Regions from separate parts of the Bradyrhizobium sp. ERR14 genome, predicted to be linked through region 1. Evidence: riboswitches for the same ligand, from Rfam matches in the RefSeq annotation. Region 1 holds a riboswitch; each other region holds the start of a gene.
The links. A riboswitch is a leader RNA that binds a small molecule or an ion and turns the genes downstream of it on or off. The one in region 1 is predicted to bind cobalamin.
Positions count from the first base shown of each region.

Region 2: it holds a riboswitch for cobalamin, as region 1 does, so the genes downstream of both, metE (5-methyltetrahydropteroyltriglutamate--homocysteine S-methyltransferase) here and GGD62_RS31350 (energy-coupling factor ABC transporter permease) in region 1, are expected to answer to the same signal.
Region 3: it holds a riboswitch for cobalamin, as region 1 does, so the genes downstream of both, GGD62_RS04885 (TonB-dependent receptor domain-containing protein) here and GGD62_RS31350 (energy-coupling factor ABC transporter permease) in region 1, are expected to answer to the same signal.
Region 4: it holds a riboswitch for cobalamin, as region 1 does, so the genes downstream of both, GGD62_RS39945 (ribonucleoside-diphosphate reductase subunit alpha) here and GGD62_RS31350 (energy-coupling factor ABC transporter permease) in region 1, are expected to answer to the same signal.

Region 1 covers NZ_JACIHD010000017.1:58,154-63,351, reverse strand. The annotation lists gene cobT (nicotinate-nucleotide--dimethylbenzimidazole phosphoribosyltransferase) at 1-504, opposite strand, end outside; gene cobF (precorrin-6A synthase (deacetylating)) at 515-1,264, opposite strand; gene GGD62_RS31350 (energy-coupling factor ABC transporter permease) at 1,311-1,988, opposite strand; cobalamin riboswitch at 2,025-2,244, opposite strand; gene cobA (uroporphyrinogen-III C-methyltransferase) at 2,290-3,021, opposite strand; gene GGD62_RS31340 (cobyrinate a,c-diamide synthase) at 3,018-4,328, opposite strand; gene cobM (precorrin-4 C(11)-methyltransferase) at 4,328-5,110, opposite strand; gene GGD62_RS31330 (cobalamin biosynthesis protein) at 5,107-5,198, opposite strand, start outside.
Region 2 covers NZ_JACIHD010000012.1:141,065-146,262, reverse strand. The annotation lists gene metE (5-methyltetrahydropteroyltriglutamate--homocysteine S-methyltransferase) at 1-2,078, opposite strand, end outside; cobalamin riboswitch at 2,181-2,384, opposite strand; gene GGD62_RS27960 (nodulate formation efficiency C protein) at 3,272-4,102, shown strand.
Region 3 covers NZ_JACIHD010000001.1:979,470-984,667, reverse strand. The annotation lists gene GGD62_RS04905 (adenylate/guanylate cyclase domain-containing protein) at 1-104, shown strand, start outside; gene GGD62_RS04900 (hypothetical protein) at 229-405, shown strand; gene GGD62_RS04895 (hypothetical protein) at 544-753, shown strand; gene GGD62_RS04890 (hypothetical protein) at 853-1,116, shown strand; cobalamin riboswitch at 1,160-1,375, shown strand; gene GGD62_RS04885 (TonB-dependent receptor domain-containing protein) at 1,489-3,726, shown strand; gene GGD62_RS04880 (hypothetical protein) at 3,780-4,361, shown strand; gene GGD62_RS04875 (hypothetical protein) at 4,580-5,038, opposite strand.
Region 4 covers NZ_JACIHD010000043.1:11,517-16,714, reverse strand. The annotation lists partial or broken gene GGD62_RS41345 (IS3 family transposase) at 1-100, opposite strand, end outside; partial or broken gene GGD62_RS39960 (IS110 family transposase) at 168-1,216, shown strand; partial or broken gene GGD62_RS39955 (transposase) at 1,461-1,637, opposite strand; partial or broken gene GGD62_RS39950 (hypothetical protein) at 2,104-2,344, shown strand; cobalamin riboswitch at 2,365-2,579, shown strand; gene GGD62_RS39945 (ribonucleoside-diphosphate reductase subunit alpha) at 2,684-4,624, shown strand; gene GGD62_RS39940 (ribonucleotide-diphosphate reductase subunit beta) at 4,615-5,198, shown strand, end outside.

The sequences.
Region 1 (5,198 bases):
GAGATCGGGCTGATTGGCTTGCGCGCGCGCAACCGCGCGCTGGCCGGCCTCGAACGCAAACGCCAGCTCGGCGGGTGCGAGCGCGGCTTCGACGCTGAAATCGCGCGTGCCATGGCGCGGCTTGTCGGTGATGACACCCGCCATCGCCGCCGTTGCCAGCGTGCCGGCGTCGACGACGTCCAGGCTCGAGCCAAGCTCGCGCGCCAGCACCGAGATCGCGGCGCCGCCGGAGGCAAAATTCGCCATCATCGCGATGGTCACGGCTTGCGGATAGGCTGAGACGCCCTGCGCGACGATGCCGTGGTCGCCGGCGAAGACAATGATCGGCGCCCGTGCGGCACGCGGCTGTTCGGTCGCCTGCAGGCCCGCAAGCTCGATTGCGAGCTGCTCCAGCCGGCCGAGTGCACCGGTCGGCTTTGTCAATTGCGCCTGCCGCGCGATTGCCGCCTCGCGATGGGCCGCGGAGATCTCGGGGCAAGTTTGGGTGACCCATTCGGGGAGCATGCTGCCTCGCTTACGGCCTGCGCTTGAGAATGTAGCTGTCCATGATCCAGCCGTGCCGCTCGCGCGCTTCCTGCCGCGCCGCGACGATGCGCGGGCCAACCTCGGCGAGCACGCCGGACATGACGATCTGATCGGGCATGCCGAGATAGGCGCCCCAATAGATTTGAATCCCGGCTGGATCAAGCGACTGGAATGCCGTGCCGCCGTCGAGCATTACAACAACGGTATCCACCCCTGCCGGCCAGCCGCCTTCACGCAAGCGCCGCCCCGTCGTGACCAGAAAAGGCTCGCCGATATCGTTGAGCGGCAGCGCATGCGCTGCGCACAGCGTCTGGATCGAGGTGATGCCGGGCACGACCTCGATGTCAGGCAGGGGATTGAGCCGCCGCGCAATGCGCAGCGAGGAGTCATAGAGCGAAGGATCGCCCCAGATCAGCAGCGCAACCTTGCCCTCGCCTTCGAGATGGTTCGCAATCGCGTTCGACCAAGTCGCGGCAACCGCATCGTGCCAATCGTCCACGCCCTTGCGGTATTCCGCCTCACCTGCGTCGCGCACGGGAAGGTCGAATTCAGCGATGGCTGTGTTATCGCCGGTGAGCACATCCGCGCAGATCGTCCGCCTGAGATCGGCGAGATCGGACTTCGCCGTTCCCTTGCGCGGGATCAGGACGAGATCGGCGGCGTTGATCGCTTGAACAGCGGCGCGCGTCAGCTGGTCGGGATCGCCGCAACCGATGCCTATCAGGGAAAGCGTGACCATCGCGAACGCGACGGGCGGCCCTGCTGGCCGCCCGTTCGCTTGTCTCTCAGGCCGCGTTATGCAGGCGCGGGGTGACGAGACCGGGCGCGGTGACGCCGCGCAGCGACTTCGCCAGTGCCAGCACCGCGAGATCGGCGAGCGGCTCGATCACGATGACCAGCGCATAGGACGCCGCGAACGTCGCGATGTTGGCGAGGTTGCTCATCGCAAAGCCCGAGCCATAGAGCGCCCAGAACGCCACCCAGGCGATCACGCCGGCCTGGTAGGTCGTCGAGAGCGCCAACGCCTGCCGATACTTCAAATCGACATAGGCGGTGTTGCGCGAGATGATCCGTGTGGCGATCGCCTGGATCGCGAACAGCGGCACCAGCAGCGTCGTGACGTTCATGCCGTATTGCGGGATGTCGACCGGCTCGAAGAATACGCCCTGGAGCAGCAGGCCAAATGCGAGGCCGAAGGCCGCGGGCGCTGCGCCGAACAGCAGGAACAGTGTCGAGCCGAGAATGAAGTGCACCTCGGAGACGCCGACCGGGAAGTGCGGCAGGATCTCGAAGAAGATGAACACAAGGACTGTGGTGGCGAGTGTCCGCGCTGCGAACGACGTGATGCCCTGCTCACGCACGGTTTCCACCGCAAGCTTCAGCGCAACGCCGCCTGCGGCGATGCCGGTTGCGTAACTCAACACGAGCTTGGCGCCCGTCACGACCCCGGGTTCGATATGCATGGCTCAATTCCTTCCTGCCGTCACACCCGACGGCCTTGGCCTCAAAACGTGCAGGGCCGGTCTCCTGGCTCGCGGTTCCCCGGGATTTCCGGCCTTCCCGGACCTTGCGGCCCAGTGGCTGATCGGAGTCCCTCACCGCTTACAGTCGCGGGGGCGGCTGGGGTTTTGGGCGCCGCAACTGGGTCCGCCCACCCCCATTCCCGATTATGCTCCGGCGCTTTGCGCCGCGTCGAGCACCATGCCTCTCTTGTGTGCCCCTTTCGCTGAGCCTGCGTCAAGGGGCGAACGGCGGCCAAGGCCGTCATGACGGATAATCCCCCGCCAGCGCCCCAAACAGGATCACGGCGGCCGTCGACGCGGCGCCGCCGCGCGCAAGCTGCTCGGCAAGCTCGGCGATGGTGGTGCGGACCAGCCGTTCGTCGGGGCGGCCGAGGGATTCGGCGAACAGCGCGGGGGTATCTGCAGCGAGGCCGTGCGCGATCAACTTTGCGACAAGCGCGGGGAAGGTGCGCCGGCCCATATAGACCACGGTCGTCGCCTCAGGATCGGCCAGGGCCGCCCAATTCAGATTCGGCGGCAACTCGCCGGTGACATCAGCGCCGGTGACGAATTGCACCCGGCGCGAGGTGTGGCGCCGGGTCAGGGGGATGCCGGCTTGCGCCGCGGCAACGCAGGCCGAGGTGACGCCGGGAACGATCTCGTAGCCGATGCCGGCCTCACGCAGCGTCTCCAGCTCCTCCTCGAGCCGGCCGAAAATGCCGGCATCGCCCGACTTGAGCCGAACCACGCGCGCACCTGTTGCGGCATAGTCGACCAGCAGGCGGTTGACGTGGTGCTGCTTGGTCGAGGGACGCCCTGCCCGTTTCCCCACCGCGACGAGATTGGCGCCGGGCCGGGCGAGATCAAGGATCGCGCCGGAGGCGAGATCGTCATAGAGCACGACGTCGGCCTCGCGCAGCCGCGCGGCGCCCTTGAGCGTGAGAAGCTCGGGGTCGCCGGGTCCGGCGGAGATGAAGGAGACGAATCCGCTCACCGGTCCTCCGCGATCAGATGAAAGAACGTGCCGGTGGCGTGGCCGCGCTGCGAGCCGGTCTCGGCAATGACCGCGCCGGTTGCATCGTGCACGACTGCCAACGGCGTATCAGGCTGGGCAAGAATGGTCGAATAGTGGAACTCATGGCCGCGCAGACGTGCACTGGGGCGATGTCCCGGCATCGGCGCGGCCAGCGTCGCGAGACGATAACCGAGATGCATGCGACGTTTGGCAAAGCTGGTCTCGAGGCCAAGCAGGCCTGTCATCTCATGGCGAACACCGTCCGCATCGGTCAAAGCGGTTCCCAGCACCATATAGCCTCCGCATTCGCCGTGCACCGGTCGCGTTTCGGCGAAGGCGCGCAGGCCGCTGCGAAAACGCGCATTGGCCGCGATCTTGCCGGCATGCAGCTCGGGATAACCGCCGGGCAGCCAGCACACATCGGCGCTCGCGTCGGGCGCTTCATCGGAGAGCGGCGAGAATGTCGAGATCTCCGCGCCCGCCCCGCGCCAGGCTTCCAGCATGTGCGGATAGACGAAAGAGAACGCCGCATCGCGCGCGAGCGCGATGCGCTGGCCCGGCGGCGTCACGTTTAGCCCATTCGCGGCAGGTTGCGGCGACCAGCTGGCGGCCGATCGCAGCACGGCATCGAGATCGACATGCTCGGCAACGAAGCGCGCGGCCTCGTCGATCAGCTTGCCGATCTCGGCCTGCTCTTCGGCCTGCACCAGGCCGAGATGCCGCTTCGGCAGGCTGATCTCGGCATGGCGCGGCAGCGCGCCGAACACGGCAATGCCGGCGTCGTTGAGCGCACGCCGCACGAGGTCTTCGTGGCGCGGGCTGGCAACGCGGTTGAGCACGACACCGGCGAGCCGTACGCCGGGGCGATAATCACGAAGACCCGCGGCGATCGCCGCCGCGGTCTGCGCTTGTCCGGAAGGATCGATCACCAGCACCACCGGCCAGCCCAGCATCTCCGCAATGTCGGCGGTGGCACCGGTGCCGGAAACACCGGGCGCGGCGACGCCGTCGAACAGGCCCATCGATCCTTCAGCGAGCACGACATCGGCGTCCGCGCCGCGGCTGACGAGATGCGAGATCGCCCCGCGATCCATCGCCCAGCTATCGACGTTGACGGAAGCGCGCCCCGTGGCGGCGGCGTGGAAGGCGGGATCGATGTAATCGGGACCGCTCTTGAAGCACTGCACGTTCAAGCCGCGATGGCGCCAGGCGCGCGCGAGCGCCAGCGTCAGCGTGGTCTTGCCGACGCCGGAGGCCGGTGCGGAGATGACGAGGCCTGCCGCCATCACGAGCCCTCCGGAAAACGCGGCTCGGCGCCGACCGGCCGATAGCGGCGATCGTAATCGGCGGCGTAAAGGCGGCTCTCGTCGAAATCCGCAGCGCCGAGCGTCTTGCCGACCAGAATGATCGCGGTGCGCTCCATCTCGGCACCGACGGCAGCATCGAGCGTAGCCAGCGTGGCGCGGATGATGCGCTGATCCGGCCAGCTCGCGCGCCAGACGATCGCGACCGGACAGTCTGCGCCGTAATGCGGCGCGAGCTCGGCGACGACCTTGTCGAGCAGATGGATCGACAGATGGATCGCAAGCACTGCACCGGTCGCGGCGAAGGCTGCCAACTTCTCGCGCTCGGGCATCGCGCTGGCGCGGCCCGGCGTGCGCGTCAGCACGACTGTCTGGGCAAGGCCCGGCAGCGTCAGCTCGACCTCGAGCGCTGCCGCTGCGGCGGAGAAGGACGGCACCCCAGGCGTCACAGTGAACGGAATGCCAAGTGCGCGCAGGCGGCGGAGCTGCTCGCCCATCGCCGACCAGATCGAGAGATCGCCCGAATGCAGGCGAGCAACGTCCTTGCCCGCCGCATGCGCGGCGGCGATCTCGGCAATGATCTCGTCGAGCGACAGCGGCGCGGTATTGACGATGCGCGCGCCGGGCGGGCAATGCGCCAGCACGCCCTCGGGGACCAGCGAGCCGGCATAGAGGCAGACCGGACAGACCGCGATCAGGTCGCGCCCCCGCAACGTCAGCAGATCAGGCGCGCCCGGCCCTGCGCCAATGAAATGCACCGTCATGCGCCGTCTCCTTCCGCGATCGCGGCCGTCGCCGTGCGATCCTGCGAGACAACGCGTGTCGAAATCAGCCGTGCACGAGGCCCGGCCG
Region 2 (5,198 bases), on a different contig from region 1:
ATTTTCGACCGCGACGTCTCGATTGAGATGACATCTGCGTCCATTGCAGCGATCGCACCGATGATGTCGTTGAACTCCGAGTAGCACATATGTGTATGAATTTGCGTTTGATCAGCGACGCCGGATGAGCAGATGCGGAAGCAATCCACGGCCCAGTCGAGATAGGCGGTCCACTCCAATCGACGCAACGGCAATCCTTCGCGAAGTGCAGCTTCGTCGATCTGGATCATGGTCGCACCAGCATTCTCGAGATCGCGGATTTCGTCTCGGATCGCGAGCGCAATCTGGCGGCAGACCTCGCTTCTGGGAATATCATCGCGAACAAAGGACCAGTTCAAGATCGTCACCGGTCCGGTCAACATCGCCTTCATCGGCTTCCTCGTTAGTGATTGCGCGTAGCGCCACCAGCCTACGGTGATAGGCTTCGACCGCACTACATCGCCAAACAGGATCGGTGGCCTGACGTAGCGCGATCCGTAGGATTGGACCCATCCATTCCTAGTAAACGCGAAGCCGGCGAGTTGCTCACCGAAGTACTGCACCATGTCATTGCGTTCGAACTCGCCGTGCACGAGAACATCGAGACCGATGTCCTCCTGCCAGCGTACGGCGCGCGCCGTCTCCTCCTTGAGGAACCTGTCGTATTGCTCGTCGCTCATAGCGCCTCGGGCATGCGCCGCACGGGCATTCCGGACTTCTTTGGTCTGCGGAAACGATCCGATCGTCGTGGTAGGAAAAGCCGGTAGTCTGAAACGATTGCTTTGGATCTCGGCACGACGGGCAAATGGGCTCGCGCGCCGACGCATGGTCTGGTCGATCGCTTTCATCCGGACAGCGACATTGGCATCATGGATTTTCGGCGAAGTCCGGCGGACAGTCGCGGCACATTCCGACTCGGCAAGAGCTAGCGCAACATTCTGGTCGCCTGCGAGTGCCCGCGCCAGGATCGCGAGCTCTCGCATCTTCTGGACCGCGAAAGCAAGCCAGCTCTTGACGTTGGAAGCGAGCCCGGTTTCGAGTTCAACATCGACCGGCACATGAAGCAGCGAGCAGGATGGGGCAATCTGTACACGATCCTTGCCGAGCTTCGCAATCGCGGGTTCGAGCCGCTTGCGCAGCGACGACAGATTCGACCGCCATACATTCCGGCCGTCGACGACACCGAGCGACATGACGAGATCACTTCGGCCGCCAGCGATGATCTGGTCCAACAACTGTGGCGCCCGAACCAGATCGAGGTGCAGTCCGGCGACTGGCAGGCTCAAGGCGGTGTCCAGATTGTCCCCGAGATCGCCGAAATAGCTGGTGACTAAGATGTTGATGGCCGGCCCCTCCTTGGCGAGCCGGTCATAGGCATGTCGCAAAGATTGTCGCGCCCTCTCATCCAGATCAAGAACCAGGCAGGGCTCGTCGAACTGAACCCAATTTGCCCCACGTTTGGCCAATTCCTGCAGAACCTCGATATAGGCCGGTATCAGTTCATCCAGTAGTGAGAGTGGCTGGAACGCAGGATCGGGACTCTTGCCGAGCTTTAGGAATGTGACCGGCCCGATCAGGACAGGGCGGGTCTGAAAGCCAAGGGCCTTGGCTTCCTCATACTCCTCGATCGGCTTGCGAGAGCATAGCCTGAAAGTCTGTCCCCTGTGAAACTCGGGGACCATGTAGTGGTAGTTGGTGTCGAACCACTTGGTCATCTCCTGCGCGGGTGCGCCAAATCCGCGCGGTCCGTGACCGCAACTCGCATCCTGATCGTCGCATTGTGATCCGCGGGCCATGGCGAAGTACGTCTTGAGCGAAACGGATTCGGTTTTCGAGGCGTAGATCTCCGGGATGGCGCCAACCATGACACTTGTGTCGAGCACCTGGTCATACAGCGAGAAATCGTTCGATGGAATGACCGTGACGCCGATAGATTTCTGACGAGCCCAGTTCGCGGCACGCAGGCCAGCTGCGTCCTCGAGCAACTGCTGTTCGCTGCTTTTTCCGGCCCAGTAACTTTCGAGAGCGAGTTTGAGCTCGCGCCTTGGACCGATGCGTGGCGTTCCGAGGGTGGCAACCGGAAGCGAGAGAAGAGTCATAGCGTGAACCCCATGTTGGGGGCAAAGGCCATGGCGGACGCAGGCAGGGGAAGTCGCGCGGTGCGACGGCTGCTTGGCGCACCACCGGGACACCCCGCCCGTGGACGAATATATTGTCGGGGCAGGTCTCCTGGCTCGCGGGTCATCGCTTCTGTCCGGCCTTCCCGAAGCCGCGCAGGCTTCAGTGACGTCTTTGGACAGCGGCTTGCCGCTCACAGTTGCGGGGGCAGCGCCGGCATTGTCACCGGCTTCCCTCTTAGCTCCGGATCAAATGGAAACCGGAGAACCTCGACGGCTTGGATTATCGGCAAGAGAAGTCTTCCGTCAACCTCTCAGATTATGTCTCACGCTGATGCTGCGACATCTGCTACGCGAATCACCGTGCATCACGTTGAGATGATGTAGAAGCGCTTTCAATCGGCGATATCGGAATGACCATCGCAGCTGCCCGCGGGCCGCACGCCAGATTGGGACAAATGCGGCTTGCGCGGGTCGGGACTGCCACCTCGAGCAGAACGCATCTCCGGCTTCCCAGCGGTTCTTGAGCACGTCCACCATCCAGTCACCTTCTCGGCCAACAGGATCCGTGTTGAATAGGCCCCAGCTGGCAAGGCCAGCAACATACCCCGCCAGCACGTTGATTTGCAGTTCAGCAAGACTCAAAATGCTCGGTGGTGAAGATCGGCTTCGCGTGGTTGGCCGTCGAGTGCAAAGCGCTCCGGACTGAGGCTGTTCTCGAAGCGCCGCGTGTCGCGAGGGAGCGCCAAACGCACCATGGCCCATTGGCCGCAAATGCCCAAACGCATGGCAGAGATCGAAACGCACATTCTGGCAACGATACCGGACCAAACCGTCGCGTGACGAGGATGCATAAGCCGCGCTGGATAGCGCTGAAAGGAAACATCGAGACCTGCCAGTCGGAAAGTCGACAAAGAGGACACAAAAGCGGTGTGAAATACCGTCCATCACCTGGCACGAAGAATGCAAGACTTCGGCATGCCCAGTCTCCTCCTGCTGGGCATGTCCGGCACAGCAAATTGAAGCTGTCGCCGGCAGCGAAGTTAGCGGCGCGTGACATAGAGGGGAGTGCCTGCTCGCACGGGACACCATCGGTCTCCCCGTCGCGTCGCCGCTAACTTCTTGCGCTCGCGCATAGCAGGTTAAAGGTTGCCCCGCTTTAGAATGACGTGTGGATGAAAGCAGATAGGCTGACAGTTATGAGGAAAATGTCTGGAAGACGCGCGTTATGGTTTTGTCTCGGTCAATCCCTGATCTGCCTGGCCGGGTTGGCTGCGACGAACAACAGTGTTCGCGCCAACGAGAGCCCCCTTATCGAAAGATTCAAGTCAACGTGGCGAGCGCAAGACGGCGAGACAATAGAACAAATTATCTCCAATGTCTCGAAGGTGGCGCAGTTCGTCCCTCGAATGTGGGGCGTCGCTGAACTTGACGAAAATGACCATGTTTTCGTTTCGTGGACCAGGCACCGCGATGATACATCAGACGAACAGTACGTTATCACCTGGAAGATCGCGCTCGACGGCACGATTCAACTTGCGTCGACCTATGCCAAACCGATGGAATTGGGCTGGCGCGCCCTGGCGCTCTCGTTGATCGCCAGTGAAGTCAAGGATGGCGAAAGGGACGCAAATTTTGGCTTTCTGCATGATCCGAGCAACTTCAACTTTGTGACGACCATGCAAGGCCGGCTCGGCGATCTTCTGCGGCAGGGCCGCTGCACTATCGTTGAACCTGTTGGAGTGGACTACTTGCCGAAGCAGAATGACAAGCCGACCGAGAAAGGTGATCTGTGGCGCGTTTTGCTTTTAGTGAACTGTAATATCCCAGGGCCCCGTTTTTTTACATACAACGGGGTCATCACTTTCGAGAAGAGCGAAGGGCAAGATTGGGAGCCGCAATCCTCCTTTGCCAAGCGTATCGCGGCCTTTCCTCCTGGCTCCTGGTTCGCTCGCATGGAGCCAAAGGAACAGGAAGAGTTAGAGGGGAGCGAAGGCCCTCGCTAAAATGGTCGCGCAGAGCAAGATCGCGCCGTAGCTCCTTTACGGCCGAACGTCTGAGCAACTACAGACATATTAGCTCTAGTTTACGCCTTCAGCAGTCGCGAGCCTTTCCTGCAGCTTTCAGCCCGTCAGGAAAAAGTCGGGCAGCACGATTGCCTCCGATTCCTTCTGCGAGTAGCCGAGCTCAGCGGCGCGTGCCAGCTGGCGAGATTTGGCCCCCGGCGCGCCCGACGCGGTGGGAGGACACCAATCCACGAGGGAACCACCTCCTCCATGCCACTCTTCAAGGGACCGGGCCTGAAGATGCTTCGGGCCCAAGCCCGATCCGGCTGTGCGCCGCCCATCGCGCGACTGACTGGCACCCGCAAGAGCGTAAGCATGACGACGCCGAGGCGGCACGCGGGATCGAGTGCTGCGACGAAACGCGTTAAGACGGTAATCGGGCAGTGTCAGTGGGCCGGCAATGCCCTCTGAGCACCGGCCCTTTTCCGAGTGCCCACGGCGAGAGCCCCGGAGCCGTGCGCGAAGCTTCGAGGACCGAACTGAGTCGGCGCTAGATTTCCTCGCGCGCATTCGTCTGCGCGTCAAATATCCGGATTTGAAGCGTGGGAAACCGCCTCTTTCGTTCTGCTCCGCCTGCCCTGGCGGCGTCTCTGGTTGCGAATTCGGCTCTGAGTCGACCATCCACTTCAAGCGCGTAGGAAGAGACCGGAAAATTCCGGGGCGCTGCAACCATTTCATTCCCATTGTGTAGTGAGGTCGTTGCGAATGATTTGCAGCTTGAGTCGGCTAAACCGCACCAGAGCTACCCTGCCCGAGTGCCGCGATGGGGCAACCATGTTGTGGATTGAGGCCTCGCACCGAATGGCATCAGGATGACACTCGCGATCCTCCGAACACGCGGGCGGCTTACCCCTCGCCCGGTGCGTATACAACGAAGCCACGGAGGTTGCCGTTCCAAATTTCCCTGGCGCAAACGCACGCCCACACGCCGGGCTTGGTGGGTGACTCTCCACATGTGATCGCGGTGAAGCGTACCACGAGAGAGCGGCCGCCAGTCGCCGCCTGGGTCATGACAATCCGGTCCTTGTCCGAACGC
Region 3 (5,198 bases), on a different contig from region 1:
CCGGCGACGGCCCCTCGCGCACGATGCTCGGCCGCATCGCGCAATTCGAGGCCAAGCCGCCGGAGGAGGGGTGGGACGGCGCCTGGCGCCTGGAGCAGAAATAGCCGTTTTTGTTGGGTCGGCCCGCCCTGTCCGGAAAAAACGTTTCTACTCGATAACGATGTTCGCCGTGACCTATTTCCCGGGCTTAGGTTGGATGTCCTTGAGGCGTTTGACGGGGACACGCCGATGACGGAACTTCAGGACAGGCTGGAACGGTTCGAGACGCTCACCGCCGAATGCGAGCTGATCGCCAAGCTCGCCACCGACAGCACCAAGCGCGAGTTCTATCTGAAACTCTCGGAACAGTACCGTCAGCTGGCGGTGGACATGCGGCAGGCGATCGCGACCAAGGCTGCGGCCTGACGCCGGCTGCAATCCGTTCTTAAGGTTTGGCGCGCATCCTTGACGTCGCGAGCGATCGCTCGTGGTGGAAAGGCCGGGGTTCGCTGCATTGCAGCGCACCTCGCGAGTGTCATTTGCCATGCTTGACAGGGCAATCACATGCGCCTCGTTGCCGTGATCATAGTCGCGCTCATGACGGCGGCCTGCGACCAGGAGCAGGATATCACCGGCTCGACGCTGACCTGCCCGATGCGGAACTACAGCTACAATCCCCGCGACATGAACCAGTGCGTCAGTGCGTGCAAATCGTGCGATCGCGGCACCACGGTCACCTGCACCACCTCCTGCACCCTCAAGGGCGCGCGCTGAGGCTACCGCTTTCTCCGGCGCACCCAGGGGCGGTGCTGGGGCACCGGAACGATTCACTTGGGTTAATCATTGAAGCAGGTGGGCAGGACGCGGAGTCCGATGGAAATGGGTATGCTCGATCCCGGTCGATTTCTGGTGTCGTGCTCGCATTGTGATGCCTGGCCGATGGCGGCCAATGTGAAGCGGTCGAGCTGGTCGGCGTCCCCGCACGAGGTCCGCTTTGTCTGCACGCGCTGTCGTCGCGAGGAGACCGCGATCGTCTCGGCCTCCGGCGAATTGACCCCGATCAAGCGCGTCGATGTTCCGCCGCGCGACGTCGCTGTCGCCTGGGCCCAGGCGCAACGTGTGCGAGGGCGGACCTGAGCGCCCGGCATCGACCGGTCGATTGACTCCCGGGGCCAACGGCTCGTAAATGATCGGCGACGGTTCTCCTCAGGGAGATCAAAAGGGAATGTGGTGCGGGATTGTCCCAACGCAGGGATCTGTCTCAACGCCACGGCTGCCCCCGCAACTGTAAGCGGTGAATCTTTCGTCTCATGCCACTGGGAAACTCGGTCCTGGGAAGGCGACGCAAGGTTACGACCCGCGAGCCAGGAGACCTGCCGTCAGCCGTGGTCACACGCGAAGATGTCGGTCGGGGAGTACAGACATTAGCTTCACCGGAGCAATCCATCGCTCTGCCGTGAAACCTCGTTCGCTGTGACGTGCCACTGACGTCATACCGAGGTTACAATTGTGTCCCGTATCGTCTCTGCCGCCAGGCGCCTTGCCGCCGGCCTGCTCGCATCCGTTTCCTTCCATTCGCTCGATCTGTCCTCCGCCTTCGCCCAGCACGCGCTTGCCGAGCAATTGCCGCCGATCGAAGTGACGCAGCCCGACGATCACAACCGCACGCGGGCGAGGGCGATCGGTGACGGCGAGGCGACTCGGCAGCGGGCGAGGACGACTGTCGCGCCGGCAGGCAATGGCGCCGGCTCATCGGGCTCCGGCGGTGAGGCTGCCGCCGGCGGCGGCGGCATCGTCGGGGCTGCCACGACCGTCATCATGGCCGCGGATATCGCGCATTCGCCATCGCAGACGCTTGCCGAGATCATCGCGATGCAGACGCCGGGGGCCCAACTCACGACGCTCTATGGCGGCCAGATCGGCGCCAAGACCAGCGTGGACCTGCGTGGCTTCGGCGCCTTTGCCACCGCCAACACGCTGGTGCTGGTCAACGGACGACGGTTGAACGACGTCGACATGGCGCAGGTGGACCTCTCCACCATCCCGCTCAATTCGATCGAACGCATCGAGGTCACGCGGGGAAATTCCGGCGCGGTGCTCTACGGCGACAACGCGGTCGGTGGTGTGATCAACATCGTTACCAAAAATGGCGTCGGCGGACCGCCCGTGACCGCGCGCATCGAGGCCGGCTTCGGCTCGTTCAACACCAGGCTCGGCAATGTCTCGACCTCGCTCAATTCCGGTCCGTGGTCGACCTCGTTCTACGGCAATACGGTCAGGACCGATGGCTACCGCGACAACAATCGCTATTCGCAGCAGAACGGCGTCGGCAATCTCAACTACACGACGCTGGGCCTGAGTGCTTTTCTTACCGTCAGCGGCGACAATCAGGAGCTGCGACTGCCGGGCGGCCGCACCGTCGATCCCTCCATCGGCCTCGACGAGCTCAGGGCCAACCGGCGAGGGACAAGCACGCCGTTCAACTACGCCAACCAGCAGGGTTTTGGTGCGACCGCGGGCTTCACCAAGACCCTGGTCAACGGCGTCGATCTCATTGTCGACGGCGGCGTGCGCGACAAGAAGCAGCAGAGTGCTTTCTTTTCCACCCCGACGCCGGTTCCGGCGTTCTTCACGTCGACCTATGTCGGTTCCCATCTGACGAATTGGTCGATCACACCGCGGCTCAGCGTGAAGAGCCTGCTGCTCGGCATGCCGTCGCAGCTCCTGACCGGCATCGACTATTACGATGCGAGCTTTGAGCAGAACCGCGGCGCGGGGCAGGGGCTCTCCCCCTGGCACAATTACGACCTCAGGCAGCAGACGGTTGCGGGTTATGTCCAGCACACATTGGGAATCGCGTCCACGACGGACATCTCCTACGGAGCGCGTGTGCAGAACGTCAGACTTGCGGCACGCGACAATTTCGACCCGGCAGCTCCCTTCAACGCCGACATCGGCGCGCTGCCGCTGACGAGCAACGAGACCCAATATGCGCTGCATCTCGGGGCCGAGCATCGCCTCAACGACCAGGTCTCGCTGTTCGGCCGCATTGCGCGCGCGTTCCGCACGCCTGATGTCGACGAGCGCCTTTCCTCGGGGCCTTCCTTCGATCCCTTGACCTTCGCTGCGATCCCGCAAACGTTCCAGCTCAAGACCCAGACCTCTGGGGATATCGAGGGCGGTGTTCGCATCAAGGGAGGCGGATTGCAGCTGCAGAGTAGTCTCTATCTGATGGATCTCACCAACGAGGTCCATTTCAATCCGGTCCTGTTCTACAACACCAATCTCGATCCGACCCGCCGCTACGGCTCGGAGACCAGCCTGTCCTATCGCGTCAACGATGCCCTGCTGCTGCGCTCCGGCGTGGCCTACACCCGCGCGGTCTTCCGCGAAGGCATCTGGGCCGGCAACGACGTGCCGCTGGTGTCGCGCTACACGGCGAGTGCGGGCATCACCTGGAACATCTGGCAGAATTACGTGGTGCTCGATGCCACCGCGCGCTTCTGGAGCGAGCGACGCATGGACAACGACCAGGCGGGCACCCAGAAGCCGATTCCCGCCAACGGCACGATCGATCTCAAGCTCAGCGGCCAGGTTGAGCGCTACTTCTGGTCCCTCAGCATCAACAATGTGCTGAACGCGCTCTACTACGACTACGCCATCGCGAGCACCTTCACGGACGGCCGCTTCAGCGCCTATCCGCTGCCCGGCCGCACCTATCTGCTCAAGGCCGGCGCAACGTTCTGATTTTCGTCACGGGCCCCTAAATGGACTAGAATTCGAAAGAAGGAGATTCAACCATGGCTCTCAGCATCCTGCCATCTGGTGGCGATCGCTTCCGGCTTCACCCGGTCGCGCCGCGCCATGCGCCGATGTTCTGCTTTGCGCTGCTGACGGCGTCATGCGCGCTCGCAAGTTTTGCGTTCGCCTGCGCCACGCCGTTCGCGACCTTCGCCGTCGTTGCCGCGGCGATGCTGCCGCAGCGTCCGGCGCTGCTCGTCGTCACCGGTGCCTGGCTCGTCAACCAGACCATCGGTTTCGGCGTGCTGCATTATCCCGTTGACGTCGGCACCATTGCCTGGGGCTTCGTGATCGGCGCGGCCGCGCTTCTGGCGACCGCGGCCTCGTCGACGGTGCTCGGCCTGCTGCCGCAGGGCCGCACGCCACTGATGCTGGCGATCACGCTCGTCGCCGCCTACGGGATCTACGAGCTCGCGCTGCTCGCCGCGACGCCGTTCCTCGGCGGCGAGGGCGCCTTCACCGCAGCCATCGTGACGCGCATTGGACTGACCAGCGCCGTCTGGCTCGCCGGCCTCGTCGCCATCTGTGAGATCGTCCGTCTGGGCGATCCGGCTGGGCGCAACCGAGCGATGTCGGCCTGAGCGGCCGATCGTGGCCGTAGCCCGGATGGAGCAAAGCGCAATCCGGGGCCGCTCGCCCGGCATTGTGCACCGTCCCGGATTACGCTGGCGCTCCATCCGGGCTACGCGATCGTGCCTGTTTCGCCCTCTGTCAATCCACGTCGCTAAAAATATTCCGCTTTACCGAAATTCGGTTTCGGCGTATGTGTCGTCCATCCCGGCTCATCCAAGAGGGGCGACTATGTGGTCGTCACTGTCGCGAGCCGGGCTTGCGGTGGACGCGGCAGCGTCGGCACGAGAGGTGCGGGCAGGGCGGGTTGTCCCTGTGAGCCCGAGGCTTCGTGCGGACGAGCGGCGCTGTTCAGTTCGTCTCGCCACATTCTTTCGGCAACGTCGACAAGGCCGGGAGATAATGTGGTGACCAGCGAACGCGCGTACGGCAAAACCGTGTGGTCCTGGCCGTCGTTGCCACGGTCAAGTCCTTGCGAAGGTGCGAGCGAGCCCAACCGGGCAGACTGCATCATCCAATTCGCGGGGCGAGGGAGGCCAGAAGGAATGGTCGGCTCCCGGGAGATCACGGCATAAGCCGTCCAGCCACTGCGCAGGGAAGGCCGAGTGATCGGCACCACCTGTATGCTGCTGTGCGGTTCTTCCTGCGCGTGCTTTTCGCGCAGCAGACCGCGGGTGCGAGCCAGCACCCGGCCTTCCCTGCGCCCTCTTGGATGAGAGGGTAGCGAGACCAAGCAAAGCTCGGGCGAATTGCGCCGCGAGGACGCGAAGGCATGTCCGTGAGCTGAGCTGCGTGCCACAATCTCGATCTCGTAGGGTGGGCAAAGCGCAGCGTGCCCACGCCTTGTT
Region 4 (5,198 bases), on a different contig from region 1:
ACCGATCAGCCCCAATCACTTCACACGCCCGCCGCTGACTGACCTCAAAACTCGAACAAAGGTGAGCCACAGCCTGCCGCCTTGCAACGGGCGTCACCATTAATGGGATGGTCCGCCCCGTCCTCCTCCCTCATTATAGGAAGTTCAGATCCAAAGAGGAGAGTATCATGGCCCATCGCAATTTGCCGCTACCTGCGGCTGTCTATGGAATCGAAATTGGCAAGAACCTGTTCCACGTCGTTGGCCTAAGCTGCGACGGCACACCTGTTCAGAAAGCTCGCTTTCGACGGGAGACCCTTCTTCAGTTCTTTGCTCGCGCACAACCAAGCATAGTTGGCATGGAATCCTGCGCCGGTTCACAGTGGCTCGCCCGGAAGATAAAGGCACTAGGTCACAAGGTGCGCTTGATCCCCGCGCAATTCGTGAAGCCCTACGTGAAGTCAAACAAGAACGATATCATCGACGCTGAGGCGATCGCTGAGGCCGCGACGCGACCGACAATGCGCTTCGTCGCCGTGAAGGAGGAGGACCAAGTCGATCTTCAAGCGCTGCATCGGATCCGTGAGCAGATGGTCGGCTCGAGGACACGCCTGATCAATCAGATGCGGGCTTTCTGCCTCGAGTACGGCGTACCTTTGCGTCAGGGTGCCGGAATATTCAAACTCGAGTTGCCGCGCGCTTTGAATGACGAAGGAAACGATTTGTCACCAGTGATGCGTCGCCTGGTGGGCGATTTTTTCGCTGATCTCCGCCGCCTCGAAGAACGGATCCGCGAAGTGACACAGGAGATCGAAGCGGTCGCCGATCGGGAGGACGTCACACGCCGGCTGATGACAATCCCTGGTATCGGCGTATTGGGTGCGACCGCTGTACTTGCCGCGATCGGTGATGGGCTGCAGTTTCGCAAGGCCCGCGACCTTGCTGCCTGGGGTTAGTGCCCAGGCAATACTCGACCGGCGGAAAACAGACGTTGCTTGGCGTCAGCAAACGCGGCAACCGTTATGTGAGAAAACTTTTAGTGCATGGCGCGCGATCTTGCTTCCGGCATTTGGACCGGACGCGCGATCGCCTAGGAAACTGGCTCGACGGGCTGCAGGCTCGGATGCATCCGAACAAGGCCGTTGTCGCCCTAGCGGCCAAGATGGCCCGCATTGTCTGGGTGGTCTTGAACAAGCCTGGAGCTCTCTACGAACGCAGAGATCCTGCTTTCACCTGACGCTTCTGGCTTCGATTGCAAGGCTCGGGAACAGTGATGACGAAACAGTGGATCAACATGCCGTAAGCCCTGTGCAAAAAAGCGGGCTTCGTGCCCGAACCATTTATTGGGAACGGCGTGCGCGGATCTCATCATGGCCTGGCTGCAACCGCAGTCCACTCGCGAGAGGCCGGATACATTTATGCAACTGTAAGCGTCATTTTTGCTGTTACGAACCCTTGCACGGACGGGGCGGACCATACACCAGTGCCTTCAGCCGCTTAGCCTCCGACACCTCCATACCGCCGAACTTCGCCTTCCATTTGTAGATGCTGGCGTCGCTGACGCCGTGCTAGCGGCACAGGTCGGCAACCGAAACGCCGGCCTCGTGCTCCTTCAAAATCCCGATGATCTGCTCTTCCGAAAAGCGGCTGCGCTTCATGCTCTGGTCCTTGTCGTGGGCCAGAACGAACTTCAAACTGGATTATGCCCGTGGGGCAAGGTCAGGGTCGTACTTCCCTTCTGAGAGCAATCCGACCGCACTGCGGACGACTTCAAGCGAGACTTCTTGCAGATCAAAGCCTCCTCCGGTGAATGTAGGCGCATTGCACCCTAACGGCGTGACGATTCCGGTATTATCGAGACGCGGTTTGGATATATGTTTCTCGTCCTTCCAATGTTCATGGAGGCAAACCAAGCAGCTTTTGGAATCGTGAACAAAGCGCGCGTCCACGCCGCCTGCGAGCCCCACGGTCGCGTGGCCCATCACATAACGCACTTTCAGTTGGAAAGTGATTCCCCGAGCCAAGCCCCTGCCAGGGCGAGGGGTAGAGACTCGACGGGAAGCACTTACAGCGGACATCGCCGGGTGAAGGGATAGTCCAGACCAGGAACGCCGGAAGGGTAACAGGCGACGCGATCGGATCATGAAGCGTTTCAAATCGTCCCGTCAGGCTCAACTTCTCTCAGTTCATGATCAGGTCGCGAACCTTTTCCACATCCTCTCTCTCGGAGCCGTCACTGCCGACTTCCCGTCGTGTTTCGCGCGAGCGAGCCTTTGCGACTTGGCGCGAGATCTCCACGACAAGCGCTCGCCGAACCTTGACCTCGGGGCTGCTCCAATTCGTTAACTTGACGGCGCCGCCTTGACGAATCTCCGCGAGCGGCGCCTATATGTAGCCCGTCACGGTCTTCCATTCCCGCATCTCGTAGGATGGAAGCTAAGAGGGAACCCGGTGCGCCGGCAACGGCTATTCCGAGGCTGCCCCCGCAACTGTAAGCGGCGAGCGGTTGTCATCATGGTCACTGGCGCGACAGCGCTGGGAAGGCCGACAGCCCCAGCGACCCGCGAGCCAGGAGACCTGCCGCGACTGAACGAAAGTCCTCGGGCGGGGTGCCCCGGTGGGTCGCTTGCAGCTGGTGATATTTGTCCGATCTCCTCGCAAGTCGTCCGCACGGCCCCCAGCCTCAAACATCGCGGGGTTGCCGATGTCGCCGTCTTACGATTTCGATCAGCATGGTCATCTCGTCGCGCCACCGAGTGTGCGGCCGCGCCTAGCGCAGGCGAAGCCTGCCGCGCCTGAGCCGTGTCTGGTGCCCCTTTCGCCATCGCCGGCTCCGCTGCCGTGGCCCCTCGCGCCATCGCCAAAGCCGGCCGACCTCACGCTCGATCCGTCGCGCGACGACTTGTTGACGTCGTTCGGCAAGCTGACGCTGACCGACCGTTATCTGCTCGCCGGCGAAACTTACCAGGACATGTTCAGGCGGGTGTCTTGCGCTTTCGCGGACGATGTTGCGCATGCCCAACGTCTCTATGATGCGATGTCCCGGCTATGGTTCATGCCGGCCACACCGGTGCTCTCCAACGGCGGGACCACGCGCGGCCTGCCGATCTCCTGCTTCCTCAACTCGGTGGCGGACTCGCTCGAAGGCATCCTCGGTACCTGGAACGAGAACGTCTGGCTTGCTTCCAACGGCGGCGGCATCGGCACCTACTGGGGCAATGTTCGCTCGATCGGCGAGAAGGTGAAGGGCGGCGTCACTTCAGGCATCATCCCGTTCATCCACGTCATGGACGGCCTGACGCTGGCGATCAGCCAGGGCTCGTTGCGGCGCGGCTCGGCGGCGGTCTATCTCGATATCCACCATCCCGAGATCGAGGAGTTCCTCGAGATTCGCAAGGCGTCCGGCGACTTCAACCGAAAGAGCCTCAACCTGCATCACGGCGTCAACGTCACCGATGAGTTCATGCGTGCCGTGGGCGCCGGCACCGTGTTCGCACTGCGGAGCCCGAAGACTAACGAGGTCGTCCGCCAGATCGATGCCCGCCAGCTGTGGCAACGCATCCTTGAGAACCGGCTCCAGACTGGCGAGCCTTATCTCTTGTTCATCGACACCGTAAACCGCGCGCTCCCCACGCATCAGCGCGAGCTGGGCCTCAAGGTCTCGACCTCCAACCTGTGCAGCGAAATTACCCTGCCGACCGGCATCGATCATCGCGACGAGGAGCGCACCGCGGTCTGCTGTCTGTCGTCGCTCAACCTCGAGACCTGGGACCAGTGGAGTGAGGAGCCCACCTTCATCGAGGATGTCATGCGCTTCCTCGACAACGTGCTCAGCCACTTCATCACGGTGGCGCCGGACGGCATGAAGCGTGCCCGCTACGCTGCCCTGCGTGAGCGCTCCGTCGGCCTCGGCGTCATGGGCTTCCACTCCTTCCTGCAGGCCAAGGGCATTCCAATGGAAAGTGTCATGGCCAAGTCGTTCAATCTGAACATGTTCCGAAAAATCCGTCGCGACGCCGACGCGGCATCCGTGACGCTCGCGCGCGAGCGTGGTCCGTGCCCGGATGCCCTGGAACGCGGCGTGATGGCGCGCTTCAGCCATAAGATCGCAATCGCGCCGACCGCCTCGATCAGCATCATCTGCGGCGGCACCAGCGCCTGCGTCGAGCCAATCCCGGCCAACATCTACACCCATAAGACATTGTCCGGCGCCATCTCGGTGCGTAATCCGCATCTCGCCAAAGTGCTTGCGGCGAAGGGCGCCGACACTTCGGCGATGTGGCAGTCGATTATAGCACACGAAGGATCGGTGGCCCGTCTCGACATCTTGTCGGAGCACGAGAAAGCGATCTTTCGCACCGCTTTCGAGATCGACCAGCGCTGGATCGTCGAGCTTGCCGCCGACCGCGCCCCGTTCATCTGCCAAAGCCAGTCGATCAACCTCTATCTCCCAGCCGATGTCGATAAATGGGACCTTCACATGCTGCACTGGACGGCATGGCAGTGCGGATTGAAAAGCCTCTACTACTGCCGCTCAAAGTCTATCTCGCGCGCGTCGTTCGCCGGCAAGATCGGCGACAGCGACGAGGTGGCGGCGCCGCAGCCGCAGCGTACTGATTATGAGGAGTGCCTTGCATGTCAGTGATCGATCTTTCGGCCGTCGATCCGCGTACGCTGATCGGCAAGGGACGAGTGGGGCTGCTCGACTCGACCGGAACCTATGATGTCGATCGCTACGCCTGGGCTTACGAGCTCTGGAAGCGCCAGCAGCAGACCCATTGGATGGGCGAGGAGGTGCCGCTCGGCGCCGACCTCAAGGACTGGGCGTCGGACCGCGTCACCCCCAGCGAGCGCGCGCTGCTCACCCAAATCTTTCGTTTCTTCACTCAGTCGGACATCGAGGTCGGGGACAACTATCTCAAGCGCTACATCCCGATCTTCCAGCCGCTCACTGTTCAGATGATGATGTCGGCCTTCAGCAACATGGAGACGGTCCACATCGACGCCTATGCGCTGCTGCTCAAGACGCTCGGCATGCCCAAGACCGAGTTCGAGGCATTCCGCGGCTATGCCGAGATGCGCGCCAAGGCGGACTACATGCACGAGTTCGGCGTCGACAGCGTGGCCGATGTCGCTCGGACCTTGGCGATGTTCGGCGCCTTCACCGAAGGCATGGCGTTGTTCGCGAGCTTCGCCATGCTGCTCAACTTCCCGCGTTA